Regions from separate parts of the Vibrio pomeroyi genome, predicted to be linked through region 2. Evidence: riboswitches for the same ligand, from Rfam matches in the RefSeq annotation. Region 2 holds a riboswitch; the other holds the start of a gene.

Region 1 (10,070 bases), 920 kb from region 2:
AACGTACTTTCGCAATTAGCGAAGGACAAATGAACCAACTAAAACCAGAAAGCATTCCTGAAAAGATCTTCAAAAGTGCTTCTGCTTTAGTATTAACTGCTTATTTAGTTCGTTGTAAGCCAGGTGACCCTATGCCTGAAGCAACAATGAAAGCGATTGAATACGCGAAGAAATACGATGTGCCTGTTGTTTTAACACTAGGTACTAAGTTCGTTATTCAAGATGATCCAGAATTTTGGAAAGACTTCTTAGAGCAGCACGTAACGGTTGTTGCAATGAATGAAGACGAAGCAGAAGCCCTAACCGGTGAAAGCGATCCGCTTGCTGCTTCAGACAAAGCGCTAGAGTGGGTGGACTTAGTTCTATGTACTGCCGGCCCTGTTGGCCTATTCATGGCGGGTTACACGGAAGACGCAGCGAAGCGTGAAACATCACTGCCTCTACTTCCAGGTTCAATTGCGGAATTCAACCGTTTTGAATTTAGCCGTCCTGCACATAAAGAGTTATGTGAAAACCCAACTAAAGTGTATTCGCATATTGCGCCATACATGGGTGGTCCGGAAAAAATCAAAAATACGAATGGTGCAGGTGATGCTGCTTTATCGGCTTTATTACATGATATGGCTGCGAATAAGTACCACAAAGAAAACGTGCCAAACTCAAGTAAGCACCAACATTCATTTTTGACCTATTCTTCTTTCTCACAAGTTTGTAAATATTCAAACCGTGCTAGCTATGAAGTGTTAGTTCAACACTCTCCACGTTTATCTCGTGGTCTTCCTGAAAGAGAAGATAGCCTAGAAGAAGCGTACTGGGAAAGATAAGAGACTTTGTTTATCCGATGCGTACGAGTTTATCAAATGCGCATCTATGTTTATAAAGAACATTAAAGGGTAACAAAATATAAAAAAGGCTCCGAAAGGAGCCTTTTTTGTTTCTGAATATATTGAAGCCGTAAATAATACTTTGGTCGACTTAAATATTAATTCTATTGCTAAGTGTGTAATTGATTACCCACTCAGTAAACTGAACGCTTAACTTAGATAGCAAACTCTTCTAGAGATTTACCAGCATCTAGCTGTTCTTGGATAGCTGAAGGCGTACGGCCTTGACCTGTCCAAGTTTTCTCGTCGCCGTTTGCGTCTACGTATTTGTATTTCGCTGGACGAGGAGCGCGTTTAGCTTTAGTTGTTTTAGATTTTGCTTCGCCAGAAAGAGCTGCAATAAGATCTGCAACATCAATTCCGTCTTTTGCAATTTGTTCAGCGATAGCAGAAAGCTTAGCTTCTTGTTCTGCTTTAGCTGCACGTTCTTCAGCTTCAGACTCTTGACGCTCTTGTACAACAATAGTTAGCTTGTCTAGCGCTTCTTCTAGTTGCTCAAGAGTTAATTCACGTGAGAATGCGCGAAGGCTACGGATATTTAATAGAGTTTTTGTTAATTCAGACATGATATTTTCCATCAAGGTAAACTAAATAATCATCCTAATAATAAACAGAGCTTAGGAATAAAACAAATAGTATTTCTTCTATTACATATTTAAATATAAAAGTGAGATGAATAGTTGAAATTTCAAAGGCACATTTCTATCGAATTTATAATAATTATTAAGATTATCTAAAAAACTGATATGTGACTGGTGGAGTAATTAACTTGTGTAGACTATTCTTCTATTGATTAGTTCATTAACAAAAAGCTATTTTTCTCGGAATGATATGTTGCATTGTTGCTCTTGATGAGTACAATTGCGGCTACCTGATGCGATGCTTTGGTTAATTTGTTGTTAAACTCTGGTTTGCACGGTTAATAATGTTATCGCACGTAGAGGTGCAATTATAAAAAGTAACTTCCGTTGGGGTGATGCCAATGAACGGGAATGAAAGGTGTAATTGCCGAAGTAAATTGTATATCTAAGCAATTTGCTGGGGTTGTGCTCAATAGGTACAACACTGCCATAGTCTTAATTTTAAACTATGGAGCGCTACTGTAGGGTTGGGTGAAGTGTTCACTTCCCTTTCGCTTAGTTCAACATGAACTTGATAAGCTGTATCAAGTTTGTCTGCAGTAGATCTCTAGCCAAATAAAAAACTGGTTTTTGAAGATCATGAATTTAATAGATTTTGCAACATCGCCTTTATCTTTGCTTCCGCCCCTTGTGGCTTTAAGTCTTGCTATTGTTACCCGCCGTGTATTGGTTTCTTTGGGTGTCGGTATCATCATGGGTGCTATCTTACTTGCTGACTATTCAGTAGGTAACGCAGCGAGCTACGTGTTTACTAAAGCATCTGGTGTTTTCATCGAAGATGGTGGCATCAACACTTGGAACATGAGCATCATCGCATTCCTAATTATTCTTGGAATGACAACTGCACTATTAACACTGTCTGGCGGTACTCGTGCATTCGCTGAGTGGGCTCAGTCTCGTGTTAAGAGCAAACGTGGTTCAAAACTACTTGCTGCTTTCCTAGGTGTATTCATCTTTGTTGATGACTACTTCAACAGCTTAGCGGTAGGTGCTATCTCTCGCCCTGTAACAGACCGTTTCTACGTATCTCGCGCTAAGCTTGCTTATATTCTCGATTCTACTGCTGCTCCAATGTGTGTGATCATGCCGGCTTCTAGCTGGGGTGCTTACATCATTACTATTATTGGTGGCATCTTAGTAACACACGGTGTAACTGAATATTCTGCACTGGGTGCTTACGTTCGTCTTATTCCAATGAACTTCTACGCTGTATTTGCACTACTAATGGTGTTCGCAGTGGCTTGGTTCGGTCTAGATGTTGGTAAGATGCGTGAGCATGAAATTGAAGCATCTCAAGGCCGTGGCTTTGAAGGCGACAACGATCAAAAGCAAGCTCACGATCTAAACGAAGAGCTAGATATCGAAGAGAGTGAAAACGGTTCAGTTTCTGATCTTGTTATGCCAATCGTATCGCTAATTGTAGCGACAGTTGCTGCAATGCTTTACACAGGTGGCCAAGCGCTGGCTGCTGATGGTCAAGCATTCAACCTTTTAGGTGCATTCGAAAACACGGATGTCGGTAAGTCTCTTGTTTACGGTGGTGTAATCGGTTTACTAGTAGCACTAGCAACAGTATTCAAGCAAAAGCTATCTATGGCTGATATCGCAAGAACAATGTGGATCGGTGCTAGCTCTATGTTTGGCGCGATTCTGATTCTTGTGTTTGCATGGACTATCGGTTCTGTAATCGGTGACATGAAAACGGGTTCTTACCTATCATCTCTAGTAACAGGCAGCATTGATTACCATTGGCTACCGGTGATGTTGTTCCTTCTAGCGGGCGTTATGGCGTTCTCTACAGGTACATCTTGGGGTACATTCGGCATCATGCTACCAATCGCGGGTGACATGGCAGCAGCATCGGACATCGCACTGATCCTTCCTATGCTAAGTGCGGTTCTAGCGGGTGCAGTATTTGGTGACCACTGTTCTCCAATCTCAGATACGACGATTCTGTCTTCTACTGGTGCTCGCTGTAACCACATCGACCACGTATCGACTCAGCTTCCATACGCGTTGTCTGTAGCGTTCGTATCGTGCATTGGTTTCATCACTCTAGGTATGACATCTTCAATTGGCATCGCATTTGGCGCAGCGTCTCTAACGTTTGTTGCTGTATGTTTTGCATTGGCTTACTTCTCTCGCTGCAAAATGGCGACGTGCAAAAGCTAAAACTGACAGTTAATCAGTAAACTATCAGGGAGGCGTTTGCCTCCCTTTTTTGTGCCTGTTAATTTAATTTTAAGTTTCGTGAAAAAAGTTCGAATAAATGGTTGAAAAAGGATGTCAGCTTAGTTAGTGTGGAGACAAGACAGCAAACAACCTAAGAGCTGATAAGTATGCGTAAATTAGTAATGAACATTCATCACCATCATCACCCTATCTAGTCTTTCGGGGAGATTTACGTATACCCGGGAGCAAGATTACTCCCGGAGGTTAAGTCAAAAGAATTTAGATTTAAACCCTCGGGATGACAAAGTCCCCGAGGGTTTTTTAGTTTTAGCGCTTTTAAATAATCAATAAATTCAAATATTTGCACAGGGATACAGCAATGCAGACACAACGCCTAAGAATCGCAATTCAAAAGAAAGGTCGCTTAAGTAAAGAGTGCCAAGACCTACTTAAAAAATGTGGTGTTAAATTTAACATCATGGGTGAGCGCCTAGTGGTTCACTCACTAAATATGCCAATCGACTTGTTACTGGTTCGTGATGACGACATCCCAGGTCTTATCATGGATGGTGTAGTTGACCTTGGTTTCATCGGTGAAAATGAGCTAGAAGAAGTTCGTCTAGACCGTGTTGCTCTTAAAGAGCCTTCAGAGTTCCGCACACTACGTCGTTTAGACTTCGGTGGTTGCCGCCTTTCTATCGCTATCAACAAAGACGAAGAATACAACGGCCCACAAGACTTAGCGGGCAAACGTATTGCGACAACCTACCCACAACTACTTAAAGCCTACATGGACGAGCAGGGTGTTGAGTTCAGCACTTGTATGCTAACAGGCTCGGTTGAAGTCGCGCCTCGCGCTGGCCTTGCAGACGCTATTGCCGATTTAGTTTCTACAGGTGCGACGCTAGAAGCGAACGGCCTAAAAGAAGCAGAAGCTATCTTCCAATCTAAAGCAACACTGATTCAACGTGTTGGTGAGTTCGACGCTGACAAAACTGCATTGATTGAAAAACTACTGACTCGTATGCAGGGTGTTCAACAAGCGAAAGAGTCGAAGTACATCATGCTTCACGCGCCAACCTCTCAACTAGAGCAAATCAAAGCACTACTGCCTGGTGCTGAAGATCCAACGGTTCTTCCACTATCGACAGACAAAGACAAAGTTGCCGTGCACCTAGTAAGTACAGAGAACTTGTTCTGGGAAACGATGGAACAGCTTAAAGAGTTGGGTGCGAGCTCGATTCTAGTATTACCAATCGAAAAAATGATGGGGTAGTGACGATGAGAACCGTTGTTTGGCAATCTTTAAGTGAATCACAGCAAGACTCGGTATTAGAGCGTCCAGCTATTACTGAAGGTGCAAACATCACAGCGACTGTTTCTGATGTTATTGCAAAAGTACGAAATGAAGGCGATGCCGCGCTTAAAGAGCTGACTGCAAAGTTTGATGGTGTAACTCCAGAATCTATTCGAGTCAGTTCAAATGAAATCGAAGAGGCGTGCGCTCGTCTAACACCAGAAATGAAGCAAGCGCTTGAGCAAGCTTATAGCAACATTGCTAAGTTCCACGAAGCTCAAAAGCCTCAACCGATTAAGGTTGAGACACAACCGGGTGTTGTGTGTGAGCAAGTGACTCGCGCGATTAATACTGTTGGCCTTTATATTCCAGGTGGCAGTGCACCACTTCCGTCAACGGTTCTTATGTTAGGTGTACCTGCACAAATCGCAGGTTGTCGTAAGGTGGTGCTTTGTTCACCTCCGCCAATCGCTGATGAAATCTTGTATGTCGCTAAGCTTTGTAAAATCGATGAAGTTTACAACGTTGGTGGTGGTCAAGCGGTTGCTGCAATGGCTTACGGTACCGAGAGTGTCGCTAAAGTCGATAAGATCTTCGGCCCAGGTAATGCCTACGTGACGGAAGCGAAGCGCCAAGTGAGCAATGACTTCCGCGGTGCAGCGATTGATATGCCAGCAGGCCCATCTGAAGTGTTGGTGATTGCTGATGAAACAGCCGATGCCGACTTCATTGCAGCGGATTTGTTGAGCCAAGCTGAACACGGCCCTGACTCTCAAGTAGTATTGGTAACGCCATCTCCAGTGATTGCTGACCAAGTAACGGAAGCGGTTCAGAAACAACTGAAAGAGTTGTCTCGCGCGAACATCGCTCAGCAAGCATTGGCTTCAAGCTTAATTATCATTGCTGAATCAATCACTCAAGCGATTGCGATTTCAAACTTCTACGGTCCTGAGCACTTGATTGTTCAAACCAAGAATCCACGTGAACTGCTGCCATTGTTAGACAATGCAGGCTCAATCTTCCTTGGCGACTGGTCTCCAGAATCTGCGGGCGATTATGCGTCTGGTACAAACCACGTATTACCGACTTACGGTTACACGAAGACGTATTCAAGCCTAGGTTTGGCTGATTTCTCTAAGCGTATGACAGTACAAGAGCTAACCGCCGATGGTTTGAAAGGCCTAGCGCCCACTGTAGTAACAATGGCGGAAGCCGAAGGCTTGGATGCACACAAACGCGCTGTGACTATCCGAGTTGAAAAGTTAAATAAAGCGAAGTAAGGGTTGGGCATGGAAAAGTTAGCAAGAAAACAAGTTCAGGCTCTAACACCTTACTTGTCTGCAAGACGCATTGGCGGGACGGGTGATGTATGGCTAAACGCCAACGAATCTCCGTTTGATAACGAGTACAACCTAAACCTGTCTCGTCTTAATCGCTACAGCGAATGTCAGCCTAAAGAGTTGATTGACGCTTACGCACAATATGCAGGTGTGAAACCAGAGCAAACACTGACGACTCGTGGTGCTGATGAAGGCATCGAGTTATTGATTCGTGCTTTCTGTGAGCCGAATGAAGACGCTATTCTTTACTGCCCACCTACTTACGGTATGTACGCTATCAGTGCAGAGACGATCGGTGTTGAGCGTAAAGTTGTGCCTCTAACTTCTGAATGGCAACTGGATCTTCCTGCGATTGAAGCGCAACTAGATAACGTGAAAGTGGTGTTTGTTTGTAGCCCAAATAACCCAACTGGTAATTTGGTTAATCGAAAAGACATCATCAAGCTGCTTGAGATGACTCAAGGCAAAGCGATTGTAGTGATGGACGAAGCGTATATTGATTTCTGTCCTGAAGCATCAACCGTTGATTTGCTTGAACAGTACCCGAACCTAGCGATTCTTCGTACTTTGTCTAAAGCTTTTGCATTAGCCGGTTTACGTTGTGGTTTTACGCTAGCGAACCAAGAGCTTATCGATGTATTGTTGAAAGTGATTGCACCTTACCCAGTGCCAATCCCTGTTGCTGATATCGCCGTTCAAGCACTTTCAGAACAAGGTCTTGCGAGAGCGAAGTTTCAGGTTTTGGATTTAAGTGCGAACCGCGCTTATTTACAAGCCGGTTTATTGGGCTTACCTCAAGTGACGGTATTTGATGGGTGGGGTAACTACCTATTGGTTAAATTCCCTAACGGCGACGAATTATTTAAAGCGGCATGGGACAGTGGCATTATTTTACGTAACTCGCCAATCGAAGACTGTGTTCGCATTAGTATTGGTAACCGCGAAGAGTGCGAAAAGACACTTGGATTCATTCGTAACTTTTTTCAGTAACGAAAGGCTACCAGTAATAACATTTGTCAGTCTTAAGTTGATTAATCGTCGACTGACAAATGAAACCAATATTTTGGGTTAGCGTTTGATTTTAGCTAGGCCACCAGATTTAAAATTAAAAGGAAGTTCAAGTGAGTAAACAACAGAAAATACTTTTTATAGACCGCGATGGCACCTTAATTGTTGAGCCGCCAGTCGACTTTCAAGTAGACCGTTTAGACAAGCTAAAATTTGAACCGCTAGTGATTCCTAGCCTGCTTGCACTGCAAGATGCTGGTTACCGTCTAGTGATGGTGACTAACCAAGATGGCCTAGGTACTGATAGCTACCCACAAGAAGATTTCGATGCGCCACACAACATGATGATGGAGTTCTTCGAATCTCAAGGCGTTAAGTTTGATGACGTGCTTATTTGTCCTCACTTTGACGAAGACAACTGCTCTTGCCGCAAGCCTAAGCTAGGTATGGTTAAAGAATACCTACAGGGCGGTAAAGTCGACTTCCAACACTCTGTTGTGATTGGCGATCGAGTGACTGACCTGCAACTAGCTGAGAACATGGCAATTCGCGGTATTCAATATGGCCCGGATGCAGAAACGGAAGGTACGCTTAACTGGCCACAGATCGTTAAAGATCTGACGGTTAACGCTCGCGTTGCTGAAGTGGTTCGTACGACTAAAGAAACCGACATTAAGGTGGCGGTAAACCTTGATGAAACTGGCGGCAATAAGATCGATACAGGTATGGGTTTCTTCGACCACATGCTTGATCAGATCGCGACACACGGCGGTTTCCAAATGAACCTAACTGTGAAAGGCGATCTACACATTGATGATCACCACACAGTAGAAGACACAGCACTTGCGTTAGGCCAAGCTCTGAAAGATGCGCTAGGCGACAAACGTGGTATCGGTCGTTTTGGTTTTAGTCTGCCAATGGACGAGTGTTTGGCTCAGTGTGCGCTAGACCTTTCTGGCCGCCCATACCTGAAGTTCGATGCGAAATTCAGCCGTGAGCAAGTGGGTGATCTTTCAACCGAGATGGTGGTTCACTTCTTCCGCTCTCTAACCGACACACTGGCTTGTACGCTACACCTTTCTTCTGATGGCAATAATGATCACCACATCATTGAGAGCCTGTTTAAAGCGTTTGGCCGTACTCTTCGCCAAGCAATCAAAGTTGAAGGTAATGAGTTACCAAGCAGCAAAGGCGTCTTGTAAGGCTAACGTTAGCAAGGAAAAACAATGAAAGATCAAAAAGTCGTCATTATTGATACTGGGTGTGCCAACGTTTCTTCGGTGAAATTTGCCATTGAACGTTTGGGTTACGCAGTTGAGATTTCAAAAGAACCAGAAGTCGTCCTTGCCGCCGACAAGCTTTTCCTACCGGGTGTAGGTACAGCAAGTGAGGCAATGAAGAACCTACAAGAGCGTGACCTTGTATCTCTTGTGAAGAGAGTAGAGAAGCCTCTGCTGGGTATTTGTTTAGGTATGCAGCTGTTAGGTAAACTGTCTCAAGAGAAAGGCCAAAAGGCTGACGAGCTAGTTGAATGTCTAGGTTTGTGTGATGGTGAAGTACGTTTACTTGAAACGGGCGATTTACCCCTACCACACATGGGTTGGAACACAGTAACTTCGACACCTAATCACCCTTTGTTTAAAGACATTGAAGAAGGCGAGTACTTCTACTTCGTTCACAGCTTCGCAATGCCAGTGGGTGGCTACACAATCGCACAATGTGATTACGGTAACCCGTTCACAGCGGCGGTGCAAAGTGGCAACTATTATGGTGTTCAGTTCCACCCAGAGCGTTCTTCAAAAGCTGGCTCTAAGCTGATTCAGAACTTCTTGGAATTGTAATAAGGATTAGGCAACGGCCAACGTTGCCATATAAGGAATGTAAATGATTATTCCCGCATTAGATTTAATTGAAGGCCAAGTAGTTCGCTTATTCCAAGGTGATTACGGGCAAGTAACAGAATACAAAGTCGATCCTGCAGAGCAGTTTAACCTGTATCACCAAGCTGGCGCAGGCTGGCTTCACCTTGTTGACTTAACGGGTGCAAAAGACACAACCGCTCGTCAACTTGACCTAATCGCAAAGCTACTTGCTAGCACGCCTGCCAATATCCAAATTGGTGGTGGTGTTCGTAACGAGCAAGACGTGGTCGACCTACTTGAAGCTGGCGCGCAGCGCGTTGTTGTAGGCTCAACGGCGGTTAAGCAACCTGAACTTGTTAAAGGTTGGATGGAAAAATACGGCGCTGAGAAAATTGTACTGGCGCTGGATATCAACATCGACGAAAGCGGCACACGTAAAGTGGCGATTTCAGGTTGGCAAGAAGATTCAGGCGTGACGATTGAAGCGCTGATTGAAGACTACCTAACTGTGGGTCTTAAACACGTTCTGTGTACCGACATTTCACGTGATGGCACGCTAGAAGGATCAAACGTAGAGCTTTACGTCGATCTTTGTAAGCAGTATCCACAGGTTCAATTCCAATCATCGGGCGGTATCGGCAGCCTAGCGGATATCGAAGCTCTAAAAGGCAGCGGTGTTGCTGGTGTGATTGTTGGTCGTGCGTTACTTGATGGCAAGTTTACCGCAGAGGAGGCATTTGCATGTTGGCAAAGCGAATAATCCCTTGTTTGGATGTCCGTGACGGACAGGTGGTTAAGGGCGTTCAGTTCCGTAACCACGAAATCATTGGCGACATCGTTCCGTTAGCACAGCGCTACGCGGAAGA
Region 2 (10,070 bases):
TCTCTGGTGGCGTGTCGAACGTGTCGTTCTCATTCCGTGGCAATAATTATGTTCGTGAAGCAATCCATGCAGTATTCCTATATCACTGTTTTAAGAATGGTATGGATATGGGCATCGTAAACGCTGGTCAGTTAGAAATTTATGATAACGTTCCAGAAGATCTGCGTGATGCTGTTGAAGATGTTGTATTGAACCGTCGTGATGATTCGACGGAACGCTTGCTTGATATGGCAACCGAGTACCTAGAGCGAGCAGTTGGTAAGGTTGAAGATAAATCAGCTTTAGAATGGCGAACTTGGCCTGTCGAGAAGCGCTTAGAGCACTCTTTGGTAAAAGGTATTACCGACTTTATTATTGAAGATACCGAAGAAGCTCGCGTCAATGCCTCTCGTCCTATTGAAGTGATTGAAGGTCCTCTAATGGACGGCATGAACGTTGTAGGTGACCTATTTGGTGAAGGTAAGATGTTCTTACCACAGGTAGTTAAGTCTGCACGTGTAATGAAGCAGGCTGTTGCCCATTTAGAGCCATTCATCAATGCGTCTAAAGAAGTGGGTGCGACTAACGGTAAGATTCTGTTAGCGACCGTTAAAGGCGATGTTCACGATATCGGCAAAAATATCGTTGGCGTGGTTCTGCAGTGTAACAACTACGAAATTATCGACTTAGGTGTGATGGTTTCTTGTGAAAAGATTCTTAAGGTCGCTAAAGAAGAGAACGTCGATATTATTGGCTTATCTGGTTTGATCACGCCATCTCTTGATGAAATGGTACACGTTGCTAAAGAGATGGAAAGACAAGGCTTTAAGCTTCCTCTATTGATTGGTGGCGCGACCACCTCTAAAGCGCACACCGCGGTGAAGATTGAACAAAACTATTCTGAGCCAGTAGTTTACGTAAATAATGCCTCACGTGCTGTAGGTGTTTGTACTTCTCTACTTTCTGATGAATTGAAACCCGCTTTCGTTGAGAAGTTGGATATCGATTATGATCGCGTTCGTGATCAACATAATCGTAAGAAGCCTCGCACTAAGCCTGTGACACTTGAAAAAGCTCGGGCTAATAAAGTGGCGATCGATTGGGATGCTTATACACCACCAGCACCAGCTAAGCCGGGAGTGCACATTTTCAATGACTTCGATGTGGCTACGTTACGTCACTACATCGACTGGACACCGTTCTTTATGACGTGGTCATTGGTTGGTAAGTACCCAGCTATTCTTGAGCATGAAGAAGTGGGCGAAGAAGCGAAACGTTTATTCAAAGACGCGAACGATCTGTTAGATCGTGTGGAGAAAGAGAAACTACTTGAAGCTCGAGGTATGTGTGCCATGTTCCCTGCCAACAGTGTCGGTGATGACATTGAAGTGTATACCGATGAATCTCGTACTGAGGTGTTAAAGGTTCTGCATAACCTTCGCCAACAGACAGAGAAACCAAAAGGCTTTAACTACTGTTTGTCTGATTACATCGCTCCAAAAGAAAGCGGTAAAGCGGACTGGATTGGTGGTTTTGCGGTAACTGGCGGTATTGGTGAACGTGAATTGGCTGATGAATACAAAGCGAATGGCGATGATTACAATGCCATCATGATCCAAGCGGTCGCTGATCGATTGGCTGAAGCGTTCGCGGAGTACCTGCATAAAGAAGTGAGAAAGGATATTTGGGGTTACTCGCCAGATGAAGACTTATCGAACGATGATTTGATTCGTGAGAAATACCAAGGCATTCGTCCTGCTCCAGGTTACCCTGCTTGCCCAGAGCATACCGAGAAAGGTACGTTGTGGGAGTTAATGGATGTCGAGAAAGCGATTGATATGTCATTAACGTCGAGCTATGCGATGTGGCCTGGTGCTTCTGTGTCTGGTATGTACTTTTCACACCCAGATGCTCGATACTTTGCTATTGCACAGATTCAACAGGATCAAGTGGATAGCTATGCCGATCGTAAAGGCTGGGATATGTTGGAAGCTGAGAAGTGGTTAGGTCCAAACATTAACTAGTTTGAATCTATGACGACCTTTGATTCGTAAAGTAAAAAAGAGAAAGGGTTGCTTAATAGCAACCCTTTTGTATTTGTGGTTTAGTTATCTATCTGTCGATGATAAAAGGGCTTTCTACTCAAATAATTCTTGGTGAAGTTTCTGAATCGCTAGCTTAGACACAGACTCATTCAGCAGGAAGCACAGGTTATGAGGGCTTGCTCCGTAACAAATCATTCGCAGGTTGAAGTCTTCTAGAGTGCCGAACACCTGCTTTGCATAGCCTTTGCTTTCGCTCATGTTGTTACCAATAAGAGCAACCAGGCACAGGTCATGCTCAATATCGACAGAACACAGTTCTTCAAGCTCAATACGCGCTGCTTCTGGTAATTCGGGAGCACCACCTGATGTGTCTGTTTGATCCAGTGTCAGTGAAACGCTGATCTCTGATGTGGTGATAAGATCGACGGAGATCTTATGTTTAGCAAGGATCTCAAACACTTTCGCAAGGAAACCGTAAGCATGGAACATATTAGCGCTTCGCAATGTAACCATGGTTTGATTGCAGCGTAGGGCAAGTGCTCTGAATAGAGGAGAGCTTTCTACTTGCTGGCGAATCCAAGTTCCACCTAATTCTGGTGCTTTTGAAGAACCGACAAATACTGGAATTTGATGGCGCAGTGCAGGAACGAGAGTCGATGGGTGTAAGATCTTCGCGCCAAAGTTTGCCATTTCCGATGCTTCACTGAAGCTGATCTCTGGGATAGGAGAAGCTTTAGGTGCAATACGTGGATCGGTAGTATAGATACCCGGAACATCAGTCCAGATCTCTAAGCCAATCGCTTGTACAGATTCTGCAATAAGCGCTGCTGAGTAATCGCTGCCACCGCGGCCTAAAGTCGTGGTGTTACCTTCGATATCAGCACCGATAAAGCCTTGGGTAACGACAACTTGTTGCTGGCACAGTGGAATCAATTTCTCTTTTGCCAAAGCAGCAATCTCTTCTAGCTGTGGTTCTGCTTTTCCGAAATCATCATTGGTGCGCATCACTTCTCTGATATCGAAACGAACCGCAGGTGTTCCGCGCTCGCGAAGGATTTGAGCAAGGATGTGTGTCGACATCAACTCGCCACATGCTACAAGGTGATCAGTCAGCTTAGTACTTGCTTGAAATGATGCGGCTTCAGCTGCGCTCGCAATGTCATCAAGAATGCTGTGAACTTCTTTTTCGATGCTGATTGGGTCAGCAAGTTGGTCAAGAATAGCATTGTGGATGTCAGTTAACTGCGTCATCAATTCTTGGCGGCGAGCTTTATCTTGAACTCCATTTGCGAGTTCCACTAGCAAGTTGGTCACGCCAGAACATGCACTGCTTACGACAAGTTTCGTATTTGAGTTGTTTTCAATAATGGCAGCACAACGGCTCATTGCTTCAAAGTTGGCAACACTTGTTCCACCAAACTTAGCGACATTAAAAGAACCAGCTACATTAGATGCACTCACGATATATCTCCCACGACTTCCTAAAATAAAATTACGGTTGGGTAATCCAACGTCCGATGTTTTTCGAAGAGAGTTTTAGAGCAAAAAGAGAGGAATTATTAGAATAGTAACCTCAGAAGCTCTTCACCATATAGAAATGGCGACAGTTGAAGGGATTCAGCCCGCTCAACCGATAATAAAGGTCCTGCATCCTTTTATTATCTCGGCACTGCTCCCCATAAATGTTTTGTATTGGAAATGCGGTTCCACAAAACATCTGCCTGGGCAGTGCTCCTCTTCTGCTAGATAGCCGTTTCATTGAACGTTTTTGTGGTAGCAATGTCAATCCGTAACTTGAGATAATTGAAAAATAATTTTAACAATTATGTGACAGTGGTTTGACCTCAATACTTATGGCTAATTGCTGAGGTAATCAATTTGCTTTAGGGTGGATTGTTCACAACATTAACGTAAGGGATGTACATGTCTAATTTAACACTCACGACTGCTATCGATAGCTTTTATCCACCACACCGAACGTTAATGGGACCTGGTCCTTCTGATATCTCACCTCAAGTACTGCAGGCTCTAAGCCGTCCGACAATTGGTCATCTAGATCCGCTGTTTATTGCGATGATGGATGAGCTTAAACAGCTTCTTAAATATGCTTTCCAAACGGAGAATGAATTTACGATTGCCGTTTCTGCGCCGGGTAGCGCAGGTATGGAAACTTGTTTTGTTAATCTGATTGAGCCTGGTGAAAAGGTCATTGTTTGTCGTAACGGTGTTTTCGGTGAGCGTATGCGCGAGAATGTTGTTCGCTGCGGTGGTGAAGCCATCCTTGTTGATGACGAGTGGGGCAAGCCTGTTTCTGTCGACAAAGTAGAAAAAGCATTATCTGAAAACCCTGATGCTGTTGCCGTTGCATTTGTGCATGCAGAGACATCAACTGGAGCACTATCGGATGCTCAAGCTATCTCGGCTATTGCTCGTCAGCTTGATGCGTTAACGATTGTCGATGCGGTGACATCATTAGGTGGTGTGCCATTGCTGGTTGATGAATGGCAGCTTGATGCGGTTTATTCTGGTAGCCAGAAATGTCTATCTTGTGTGCCAGGTTTATCTCCAGTGACTTTCTCTCAGCGTGCGGTTGAGAAAATGAAGGCGCGTCAATCACCAGTGCAAAGTTGGTTCCTAGACCAGAGCTTGGTATTAGGTTATTGGAGTGGCGAAGGTAAGCGTAGCTATCATCATACTGCACCTGTAAACAGTCTTTATGCGCTGCATGAGTCTCTTGTGCTACTAAAAAATGAAGGCCTAGATAATGCCTGGTCTCGCCATCACTCAATGCATCAAGAGTTGAAAGAGGGCGTCGAAGCTTTAGGGCTGAAGTTTGTGGTTGATGAAGATAGCCGCTTACCACAACTTAACGCACTTTATTTCCCTGAAGGGATTGATGAAGCAAAAATCAGAACTCAGCTTTTAGAAGAGTATAACCTTGAGATTGGTGCCGGACTTGGTTCTCTAGCGGGCAAAGCGTGGCGTATCGGCCTAATGGGCTACGGTGCTCGTAAAGAGAATGTCGCGCTGTGCTTAAAAGCGCTAAAAGATGTTTTGAAATAGCTGCAATAAACTGAAATTAAAAATAAAAGCGCACGAGAGATCGTGCGCTTTTTTGTATCTACCCCAAGCTCCTACTGCCTACTAAGTGAAGCTTGCGTTGCGAATTCTTAACATTATTCTGCAGACGAAACGTTATCTTCTACCTGTGATACTTTCTTATACTGAACCTTTGAAAAGTCTCTGTTAGGGAATAAAAAGTTCGCTTCGCTACGAATTTGCTCTGCCTTACTTTCTTCACCTAGGCCTTGATACGCCAGAATCAGATTGCTGTAGAAAGCTGGTCTTGGTTTGCTCTTTATGATCTCCAGTGACCAATCGATGTAAGGCTGTATAAGGCTCGGGTCGGCTTTATACAGACCAATATTAAGGTAAGTGCTGTAGATGTCCCAGTCGTAGCGATCTTTCCAAACTACTGGGTTAGTTACTTGTTTGAGAATATCTGGGTTTTTAGGTGTAGATCGCTCGAATTTAGTCAGTACATAGTTAGTGTGTAGCGCGCTCAACATATAGAAGCTCACTAGGATTGGTAATACCAAACTGTTCACTCTGAATAGTGTTTTGCTGATGATACTGAACGGCTGCTGATAGTGACGTGAGGCACGCTGATCCACCCAGTAAATCAGAATGATGAAGGTTATCCAATGAATCGCCGAATGATAAAACGGATACTCCAGTTGAGAGTGCAAGAGTATCGGTATAAACAGCGCAAGTAATGCCAGGCGTGTGCCTTTTGCTGAACTTGCTATACGAGACATTACTAACACCGCGGCAATCAAGATTCCTATGATTGGTATTATGCCACCTTCAACACCCCAAAAAAGAAACTCATTGTGCGGGTGATCCATAGAGGGAAGCCCCGGATGATAATTTGAGTTCAGTTGATGCTGGCGAGCCGTATATAGTGTGTATTCAGATTCGAACTTTCCGTAGCCATAACCGGTAAATGGCTTTTCGATCATCATGTCTAATGCTTGTGGAAAGGTGTAAGCGCGCGGGCTTTCTAAGTTCGCTTTCTTGCTAGCGATACTATCTGTAGCGCTGAGGTTGATTACCGTAAACGCAACCACGATACCGACAGCAACGGATGCACACCATCCGTAGAAGCGTTTTTTGGTCGAGAACTTGTAAAGGTAAGGCAGAATACACACGAACCCAATGAGTGCTGCTAACCAACCTGTGCGTGATGCGATGATGATCAGCAGTGGTACCGTTAACGTTGGTGTCAGGTAGAGTAAAAATGATTCGCTAATTTTATGGTTGTACTTGGCTGGCTGCCTCGCTAATAGGTAAGCAGAAAGGACAAAACCCGTCGCTAAAAAACTAGCCATCACATTTGGTTGTTGGAAGATTCCATAAGGACGATTAGCTTCAGTGTTGTAACCAAATAGGTTACCAGGCTCCAGCAAAAAATATTGCACATAGCCAAACAATGCTTGTATGACGACAGCAAGTACGATGAACCACAGCATGCGCTGTTTATGTTTATTACTGAATTTGAATTGTTGAAGAACCACGAATAAGGCAAAGCCAGCCCATAACCCAAGTAATCGACCTGAAGCTCCTTCCGGCGAAGCATTGCTGTATAGAATCGGCAATGTGAGTATCACGCAGCTTATCAGCAAGCCTATGGTTAACTTGGAATACTTGAGTACTCGATTGGTCGCGAGTTGATAAAAGCCGATGGCTAAGGTGAAGCTCAGTGCTAACCAAGTGGTAGGGTTAAAGGATAGAGCAAGGCCTGAGCCCCCTGGATTAGGCATGAAGAAATGCATGGCGAGCAAGAACACAACAGCTAATGAAGCGAGGAATGCTTTGTTGAGTGGTAACTGAGTGACCTGATTTTCTAGCTGGGTACCGCTAGTATGTATTGTTGCCATAAATCCCTAACCTTATAAAAACAGAGCTTGTTCCTTTTGAAACAAGCTCTGTTACTTTAACATTTTTCTGTCTGCTCGCAGGGCGCTATTTTACACCTAGTTCAAATTTAACATAGGCTTAAGGAAGCGAGCGGTGTACGAACCTTCGACTAACGCCACATCTTCAGGTGTACCCTCTGCAACAATCTCACCACCGCCTTGTCCGCCTTCTGGGCCTAAATCTAAGATCCAGTCAGCTGTTTTTACGACATCTAGATTGTGCTCAATTACTACAACCGTATTACCGTGATCACGCAGTCGATGCAGTACCGTTAATAGCTGCTGGATATCGTGGAAATGAAGACCTGTTGTGGGCTCATCGAGAATGTATAAGGTTTTGCCTGTATCTCGTTTAGACAGCTCGCGAGCCAATTTAACACGTTGTGCTTCACCGCCAGATAAGGTGGTTGCCGCTTGGCCTAAGCGAATGTACGAAAGACCCACATCCATAAGCGTTTGCAGTTTACGTGCAATCACTGGAACTGGATTAAAGAACTCACGAGCATCTTCAACAGTCATCTCAAGAACTTCGTCGATGGTTTTACCCTTGTAGCGAACTTCTAGTGTTTCACGGTTGTAGCGCTTTCCTTTACACACATCACACGGAACATACACATCAGGTAAGAAGTGCATTTCTACCTTGATAACGCCATCGCCCTGACACGCTTCACAGCGCCCGCCACGTACGTTAAAGCTGAATCTTCCTGCTTTGTAACCACGTGAACGTGACTCTTGTGTGCCAGCAAAAAGTTCACGAATAGGAGTGAAGATACCAGTATAGGTCGCAGGGTTTGATCTTGGTGTGCGTCCTATTGGGCTTTGATCAATATCGATTACCTTATCGAAATGCTCTAACCCTTTAATCTTTTTATGTTTTGCCGGTACTGCTGTGGTTGCGCCATTAAGTTGAGTGTGAGCAACTTTGAAGAAGGTGTCGTTAATTAATGTCGATTTACCTGAACCCGATACACCCGTAATACAGCTAAATAATCCAACTGGAATAGTTGCCGTGACATTCTTTAGGTTGTTACCTGTCGCTCCAACGATCTCTACGACTTTCTTCTTGTCGATTGGTGTTCGTTGTTTTGGTACTTCAATTTCTTTCACACCACTCAGATATTGGCCGGTTAAAGAGTTCGGGTTGTCGATGATGTCTTGCATGGTGCCTTCTGCGACTACGTGACCACCGTGAACACCAGCGCCAGGGCCAATATCGATGACATGGTCTGCACAGCGAATAGCATCTTCATCATGTTCTACAACAAGTACCGTATTGCCTAGGTCTCTCAAGTGTACCAAGGTTTGCAGTAGACGCTCATTATCACGCTGGTGGAGGCCAATTGATGGCTCATCTAGTACGTACATGACACCCACTAAGCCCGCACCGATCTGACTCGCCAAACGAATTCGTTGTGCCTCACCACCTGATAGAGTTTCAGCACTGCGTGATAGGTTAAGGTAGTTCAAACCAACGTTAACCAAGAAATGTAGGCGGTCATTGATCTCTTTCATCACTTTATCAGCGATCTGCCCACGTTGGCCGTCTAACTTCAACTCTTGGAAAAATTGTAGTGCATCAGCAATACTAAGCTCAACGATTTCAGGCAGTGTTGTATCGCCGATAAATACATTTCGAGCTTCTAGTCTCAGACGAGTACCATCACAGTTAGAGCATGACTTCGTAGAGATGTATTTAGCAAGATCCTCTCGAACTGAGCTTGATTCCGTATCACGGTAGCGACGCTCTAGTGTATTTAAAATACCTTCAAACGGGTGACGCTTAACGCGGATATCGCCACGGTCATTGATGTATTTGAATTCAACCTCAGTGCGGCCAGAACCTTTGAGAATGATCTCTTGAGTCTTCTTTGGTAGAGAGTTAAACGGCGCAAACAGATCGAAACCATAATGCTCTGACAGTGATGTTAGCATCTGAAAATAGTAGTAGTTCTTTTGATCCCAGCCTTTAATCGCACCTTCGGCGATGCTTAGGTTTTCATCCAAAATCACTCGGCTCGGGTCAAAATATTGTTGAACACCAAGTCCATCACACGTACCACATGCGCCTGCTGGGTTGTTGAATGAGAACAAGCGAGGCTCAAGTTCTTGCATGCTGTAACCACACTTTGGACAAGCGAAGTTTGCTGAGAACACGATCTCTTCTTGGTCTGTTTCGTCCATCCAACCGACGACTGCAATACCGCCAGATAGCTCCAGTGTTGTTTCAAACGATTCAGCGAGTCGTTGCTGTAGATTAGGGCGCACCTTAAATCGATCAACTACTACTTCAATGGTGTGTTTCTTGTGCAGTTCAAGTGCTGGAGGATCGGATAGGTCACAGGTCTCACCATCAATACGTGCACGAATAAAGCCTTGAGCCGCTAAGTTTTCTAGTGTCTTTACGTGTTCGCCCTTACGCTCTTTAACGATCGGCGCAAGTAACATCATCTTTGAGCCTGCAGGTAACTCAAGTACCTTGTCCACCATTTGACTGATGGTTTGCGCAGCTAGGGGGATGTTGTGATCCGGACAGCGAGGTTCACCCGCTCGAGCGTAAAGTAGTCTCAGGTAATCATAGACTTCGGTAATGGTACCTACGGTTGAGCGAGGGTTATGAGACGTCGATTTTTGCTCTATCGAGATAGCCGGAGATAAACCTTCGATGTGGTCTACATCGGGTTTTTCCATAAGAGATAGAAATTGGCGAGCGTAGGCAGACAAAGACTCAACATAGCGACGTTGCCCTTCTGCGTAGAGAGTATCAAACGCAAGTGACGACTTTCCTGAACCGGATAACCCTGTGATAACCGTGAGTTTATCGCGGGGAATTGTAAGGTTAACGTCTTTGAGGTTATGCGTACGAGCGCCTCTAATTTCTATTTTATCCATCTCAACAGACCATGTAATTTTAAGTGGCTAAAGTATTACATAGAGTGAGATTTGTGCAAAGTTTTACTGGATAAAAAAACAGTAAACAAAAAAGGGCGACTCAAAGAGCCACCCTTTTAAAATTCGAAACGTTACTTCTTATAGAGCCGTTATGCTTCTTTTTGCGTTGAATGTTTGC

What was found. Region 2 has a riboswitch for lysine ahead of lysC (lysine-sensitive aspartokinase 3). Riboswitches for the same ligand answer to the same signal wherever they lie in the genome.
Region 1: linked by a shared signal. The riboswitch ahead of OCV12_RS05470 (Na+/H+ antiporter NhaC family protein) and the one ahead of lysC (lysine-sensitive aspartokinase 3) in region 2 are both predicted to bind lysine.

The regions. Positions count from the first base shown of each region.
Region 1 is NZ_AP025506.1:1,220,314-1,230,383, forward strand. It holds gene OCV12_RS05460 (inosine/guanosine kinase) at 1-824, shown strand, start outside; gene OCV12_RS05465 (H-NS family histone-like protein) at 1,040-1,450, opposite strand; lysine riboswitch at 1,815-1,992, shown strand; gene OCV12_RS05470 (Na+/H+ antiporter NhaC family protein) at 2,105-3,697, shown strand; His leader region at 3,888-4,023, shown strand; gene hisG (ATP phosphoribosyltransferase) at 4,077-4,973, shown strand; gene hisD (histidinol dehydrogenase) at 4,973-6,274, shown strand; gene hisC (histidinol-phosphate transaminase) at 6,284-7,324, shown strand; gene hisB (bifunctional histidinol-phosphatase/imidazoleglycerol-phosphate dehydratase HisB) at 7,456-8,544, shown strand; gene hisH (imidazole glycerol phosphate synthase subunit HisH) at 8,569-9,183, shown strand; gene hisA (1-(5-phosphoribosyl)-5-[(5-phosphoribosylamino)methylideneamino]imidazole-4-carboxamide isomerase) at 9,227-9,964, shown strand; gene hisF (imidazole glycerol phosphate synthase subunit HisF) at 9,946-10,070, shown strand, end outside.
Region 2 is NZ_AP025506.1:303,662-313,731, forward strand. It holds gene metH (methionine synthase) at 1-2,003, shown strand, start outside; gene lysC (lysine-sensitive aspartokinase 3) at 2,118-3,485, opposite strand; lysine riboswitch at 3,594-3,771, opposite strand; gene OCV12_RS01435 (pyridoxal-phosphate-dependent aminotransferase family protein) at 3,948-5,087, shown strand; gene OCV12_RS01440 (PglL family O-oligosaccharyltransferase) at 5,201-6,964, opposite strand; gene uvrA (excinuclease ABC subunit UvrA) at 7,061-9,892, opposite strand; gene galU (UTP--glucose-1-phosphate uridylyltransferase GalU) at 10,042-10,070, opposite strand, start outside.